DNA from 2 places in the Bacillus sp. Bwzl_19 genome. Region 2 is predicted to be linked to the other one. Evidence: predicted binding sites of a transcription regulator. Region 2 holds the regulator's gene; the other holds the start of a gene.
The links. Region 2 encodes Rex, which represses fermentation and respiration genes when NADH is low (regulators of the CRP and FNR family bind a similar motif). Its sites were predicted from a motif close to TTGTGAAATATTTCACAA; they were not measured.

Region 1: a site for Rex is predicted at 1,559-1,576, ahead of ACW5MY_RS01615 (L-lactate dehydrogenase). Genes of this name have one in related genera too.

Annotation. Positions count from the first base shown of each region.
Region 1 covers NZ_CM142729.1:291,606-294,748, forward strand. Annotated here, with positions in the region: gene ACW5MY_RS01605 (DUF6773 family protein) at 25-498, shown strand; gene ACW5MY_RS01610 (RDD family protein) at 542-1,360, opposite strand; gene ACW5MY_RS01615 (L-lactate dehydrogenase) at 1,618-2,571, shown strand; gene ACW5MY_RS01620 (MDR family MFS transporter) at 2,615-3,143, opposite strand, start outside.
Region 2 covers NZ_CM142729.1:566,200-569,342, reverse strand. Annotated here, with positions in the region: gene ACW5MY_RS02995 (YdiK family protein) at 1-147, shown strand, start outside; gene tatC (twin-arginine translocase subunit TatC) at 186-947, opposite strand; gene ACW5MY_RS02985 (twin-arginine translocase TatA/TatE family subunit) at 954-1,124, opposite strand; gene ACW5MY_RS02980 (redox-sensing transcriptional repressor Rex) at 1,143-1,790, opposite strand; gene moaC (cyclic pyranopterin monophosphate synthase MoaC) at 1,787-2,299, opposite strand; gene ACW5MY_RS02970 (ABC-F family ATP-binding cassette domain-containing protein) at 2,439-3,143, shown strand, end outside.

The DNA.
Region 1 (3,143 bases), 270 kb from region 2:
TTCATAAAAGTACGGGAGGAAGTCATCAATCAGCGTAGGAACAGACTTTCAAACGTGAATGGAAAGAATGAGAGTGTGAGAGAGAAAGAACGAATGATTTGGTCAGAAGTCGGAATGCTTATGGGCACACTGTCTTTGCTTGACATCATAGTACGCGGACTTGTCCTGAACTGTCCGTTTAGGGAATGGGCCGGAAGCTTGGCGGTTTTCTTCATTATAATCGTTTATTATTGCATCAGAGCAGCTGCATCGGGGATTTTGCTGCCGGCTATTCATTCTGAAGCAGCATTGAAAAAACAAATCAGACGGCAAATGGGAGAAACGCTTGCCGTTGCCGTTATCATTACGCTGATCACCATGTATGACCAAGGAATCCCGCATCACTTTACAGGGTGGCTGAAATTGATTGCATTATTTCTCGTATGCAGCATCTTCATATTTCTGGTCCGTTATGTTGCAGTAAGGCTGATTTATAGAAGATCTCGCAAAAAAAGCTGACAAATGAGCCCTGCTTGGTTTCAAGCAGAAGCAGGGACTTGCTTTATATGTTGGCCGATTTTGACCGTGCTTGTGCAATGTATGTATGAGCGGCTAAATCATGTACACTCTGTGAGCGATTTTTAAAGAGAAACAAAAAGTATAACAGCGGGCTCGCGCAATACACGAAGATCGTAAAATAGCGGATAAATGCCTGCTTAAAAGAAATGTTCCCGCGGGACTTTTCATCGGCGACACGCAGCCTGAAAATGAACAGTCCGATCGTTCCTTTCATTTTTGTAAGCGGCATCAGCATCGGATACAGAATAATCATCACAAATTCAGAGATCAGCACGGCCCACAAGGCTTCATCGGTCAGTTTCGCGATATAAAGGATGACTGATACAATGATAATCACATCTAACAGGACAGCCGGAATGCGATAATAGAACTTTCCGGCATCGGGAAGCGGTTCGGATGACTGGACATCCGGTGATTTCCTGAGAACTGCGGTGCCGGCCGCCATATCGTGAACTGCCTGCGCTTTTTCTGTAAAGTGCACCGTAATAAATGGCAGAACAGAGAGAAAGTGAAGAAGGGAAACAAAAAATCTGCCGACAGCTTGCCCGAATGAAATTCTGCTCCCATCATGCGCTTTTACCACCTTCAGTTTAAAGATGTAAGCGCCGATCGTTCCTTCAAACGGAGTAAGCGGCATCAAAATATAGCAAAGCACAATCAAGCCGGTAAAAATGAAGAAAAAAGAAGTGCTCAGCGGTCTTCCGGCATATAAGGTGATTGGCACAAGCAGAATGAATAGGTACATGAGCAGAAGGTCAACCAAAAAAGCCGCCATCCGTTCACCTATATTTGCATAATTCATGATTCATTATTCTCCTTTCGTACAGTAAAAAGACAACAAATCACATTTTATAGTCAGATTTCCTTTTTTAGAATAGGTATTTATTCCTCATTTTCACATATATGACATCATAACTATTCATTTATTCCTTTCAGTTGGAAAGAATAAAAAAATAAAACTTTTCTCTTGCAAAAGTTTGTGAAGTATTGCACAATATAAATGTGAAATACTTCACAATATAAAAACAGACACCACGAAACACTGGAGGATGAGCATACATGATGAACGAACGAGTGAACAAAGTAGCATTAATCGGAGCAGGTTTTGTTGGAAGCAGTTATGCATTTGCGCTAATTAACCAAGGGATCACGGATGAGCTTGTGATCATTGATGTAAATAAAGAAAAAGCAATGGGAGATGTCATGGATTTAAACCACGGAAAGGCATTTGCGCCTCATCCGGTAAAAACGTCTTACGGCACATATGAGGATTGCAAGGATTCCGATATTGTGTGCATTTGTGCCGGAGCCAACCAAAAACCGGGCGAAACGAGACTTGAGCTGGTCGAAAAAAATCTCGCCATTTTCAAAAGCATTGTCGGTGAAGTCATGGCAAGCGGATTTGACGGCATCTTCCTCGTTGCCACAAACCCGGTCGATATTCTTACTTATGCGACGTGGAAATTCAGCGGCCTGCCGAAAGAACGCGTCATCGGCAGCGGTACGACACTTGATTCTGCGAGATTCCGTTATATGCTGAGTGAATACTTCGGTGCCGCCCCGCAAAACGTACACGCCCACATTATCGGCGAGCACGGAGATACCGAGCTTCCTGTATGGAGTCACGCCAATATCGGCGGAGTGCCGGTGCAGCAATTACTGGAGAAAAATGCAGCTTACAAGCAGGACGAGCTGGATCAGATCGTTGAAGATGTGAAAAACGCGGCCTACCATATTATTGAGAAAAAAGGCGCGACATATTACGGAGTGGCGATGAGCCTCGCCCGCATCACAAAAGCGATTTTGCGTAATGAAAACAGCATTTTGACCGTCAGCACATATTTGGACGGGCAATACGGAGTCAACGATGTCTTTATCGGCATTCCGGCCGTCGTCAATCGGAACGGCATCGCCGGTGTGACGGAACTTGAGCTGAATGAAACAGAACAGGCTCAATTCAGCCGCAGTGCAAACGTGCTGAAAGATATTCTCGCTCCGCATTTTGCAGAGTAAACACAAAAAAGCAGTACATGATAAACGCCATGTACTGCTTTTTTTAATTCGCTTTTTTCGCCATTTCCTGAGAGGTTTTCACTCTCGCTTTTCCCATAAACAAAACGGTAACGGCTGCAATGACGATCGGCACCAGAGCAAGGGTAAATACATATGTGATGCTTTGCGACATTGCGTCAATAATTTTATCCAGAATCTGCGGCGGAATTTGAGCGCGCGTGCCGGCCTGGAAGATTTCCTGGGAATTTCCGATGTTCTGCATCGCGCCGCCCGCTCCTTTCATGCCGCTGAAAGAATCTGTCAGCTTGTTTGTAAATACATTCGTCTGGATGGTTCCGAAAATCGTCACACCGAGCGTCATGCCGAATGATCTTAAGAACGAGTTTGTTGAGTTGGCGCTTCCGCGGTAGCGCGGCTCAAGGTCGTTCATGGACGCTGCCGGCAGCAATGAGAAGTTGAAGCCGACGCCGAATCCGGAGATCAGCATGAATACCGTCAGCATCGTACGCGCCGTATCCGGAGTCATATTCGAAAGCAGCAGCATTCCGATAAAGAAAGCGACCACGGAAATC
Region 2 (3,143 bases):
TGTATCTTTACGTATTTGGCCGCAAGCTCGCCGGGAAGCATGTGGTCTTTTTATTCCATACTGCTGATGGTTTTCGCCGCTTATAATATCAGCATCTCGTTTAAAATGTTCGCTTTCTCATTTAAAGTGAAGAAAAATCAAAAATAAAAGAAAAGCCATTTCTCATCATTGAGAAATGGCTTTTTTTATGCTGATACATCCTGGTCAGATTCGCTGCTGCCGGTCTGCTTTTTCCGATATGCGGCTTTTGAAATAAGAATACTGATCTCGTATAAAATGCAAAGCGGAATCGTAATCATCATGTGAGACAGCAGCTCAGGCGGCGCAATCATCGCGGCGATCACAAGCAGCACAAAATACGCGTACTTCCTGATTTTCGATAAAAACATCGGCGTTACAACACCGAGCCTCGTCAAAAACATGATCAGCACCGGCATCTGAAACAGCAGCCCGAACGGAATTGTCAGCTGCAGCAGAAAATGAAAGTACTCGCTGATTCCGATCACCTGATTGACATCCAAGTCATTCGAAACCCGCTTCATAAAATCAACGACCAGCGGAAATAAAATATAATAAGAAAATGACACACCGCTGACAAACAGCACGATTGAAATCGGAATATAGCTGAGTGTTACTTTGCGTTCCTTCTCATACAGCCCCGGACTGACAAACGCCCAAATCTGATATAGAATAATCGGCGAAGTCAAAATGATGCCGATAATAAACGCGAACTGCAAAAAGATAAACAGCGGATCCGTCAGGTTAAAAGCATTAAGGGTGAGCTCTTTTACTTCATCGGCTTTTTGAAGATACACAATGATAGGTTTTGCCAGAAAAAAGCCGGCAATAAAGAAAACCGCAAAGGATAACGCCACAATCAGCAATCGTTTCCGAAGTTCGGCAATATGCTCCACAAGCGTCATTTGATTCACTCTCATACGTGTCATCCTATCTTACTGTTCTTCTTTCTTTTTTTCCTCTTCTTCACCGGCTAATCCTTTAGTAGCGTTCTTAAATTCTCGAAGCGTGTCCCCCGCAGCTTTTCCTAATTCGGGAAGCTTCTTCGGACCGAAAATAATCACCGCCACCACACCGATAACCGCCAGGCTTCCAGGACCGATCATGTGCAGCTCCTCCTTTCGTTATTCAATTTCTTCCAAAACAGAATAATGCTTTAAGAAATAAACCAATGATTGAAGCTCTACAGCTAAATCTATATGATGAATTCGAATGTGATCCGGCACATTCAAACGGGCCGGCGTAAAGTTAAGGATTCCCTTGATTCCGAGCGCCACGAGCCGGTCGGTGATTGACTGAGCGGCAACCGCCGGAACGGTGAGAATCGCCACGGGTTCATCCTTAATGTGAAGCTCTAAATCATCAAGATCAAAGACAGGCACACCGCCTACCTCAGTTCCTATTTTACTCTGATTCACATCAAAAGCCATAGATATTTTTGTGTTATTATTTTTTGTGAAATTATAGTGAAGAAACGCTGTCCCTAAATTCCCGACACCGATCAAAATGACATTTGTCGTTTCATCCTGATCCAGTGTTTTTCTGAAAAATGACAGCAGGTAATCCACATTATAGCCGTATCCTTTTTTGCCGAGCGCCCCGAAATAGGAAAAATCCCGGCGGATCGTGGCCGAATCGACTTTTACCGCATCGCTCAGTTCAGCTGAGGAAACACGCTGCTTTCCTGACGCGTGTAAATTCTTTAAAAAGCGATAATAAAGCGGCAGCCGTTTTGCCGTCGCCTGCGGAATTTTTGATTGATCCTTGTTCATGATTGGTCCTCCACTTTATACTCAGATGCATCTCTTTTAAAATCACCGTTTTTGCCGCCCGTTTTTTCCATGAGGCAGGTCGGGCCGATGACCATTCCTTTATCCAGCGCCTTGCACATGTCATAAACGGTCAATGCGCAGACTGAAGCGGAAGTTAGCGCTTCCATTTCCACACCTGTACTCCCTTTCGTTTTTACGCTTGCCTGTATATGAAGAACGGCTTCGGAATCCTTTTCCTCCCAGCCGAATGAAATGTCGACGCTGCTTAAAGAAAGCGGGTGGCACATCGGGATAATCGCTGACGTCTGCTTTGCAGCCATGATTCCGGCCACCTGTGCGACAGCCAGCACGTCTCCTTTTCCGATCTCCCGGTTTTTGATTCTGCTGTACACGTCATGCTTCATGTGTACGCTCGATATCGCAGCGGCAGTACGGACTGTTGAAGATTTATCGCTTATATCCACCATGCGGGCACGGCCTTCTTCATTAAAATGAGAAAATCCATTCATATTTAAACTCTCCTTACTTCTGATCATACACTATTTTCTCCCTGATGTCTTATCCTATAATGTTCCAATTCTGATGTATTGTTTGCTGACAGCAGGTTGATAAGCTACACTTAACTTATTATAACAGAGGTGAAATAATATGATGATCTTACAAATTAATCAGCTATCCAAATCTTTTGGCGCTGATCCTATTTTAAACAATATAAAGCTTGAAGTCAGATCCCGGGATCGCATCGCCATTGTAGGCAGAAACGGAGCCGGCAAATCAACTCTCCTTAAAATTATCGCAGGTCACCTTTCATATGAAAAGGGTGAATTAATCAAACCGAAAGAATTAACGATGGGATACCTTGCCCAGCACACAGGCATGGAATCTCAGCTTACCATAAAAGAAGAATTGCTGAGTGTTTTTGATTTCCTGAAAGCAATGGAAAAAGAAATGCGCTCTATTGAAGAAAAGATGGCCACTGCCGCCCCGGCGGAGCTTGAGACGCTGATGAAAACCTATGACAGGCTTCAGCAGGACTTCAAGAATAAAGGCGGCTATCAATATGAAGCGGATGTCCGGTCTGTCCTTCACGGCCTCGGCTTCGGCAAATTTGACGATTCCGTGAAAGTGCAAAGCCTGAGCGGCGGTCAGAAAACAAGGCTTGCTCTCGGAAAGCTCCTTTTGACCCAGCCTGATCTGCTTATTTTGGATGAACCGACGAACCATCTCGACATCGACACGCTCACATGGCTTGAGCATTATTTACAGGGATATTCTGGCGCCATCCTGATCGTCTCCCACGACAGATACTTTCTTGATAAAGTCGTCAGCCAAGTGTACGAGGTCTCACGGACA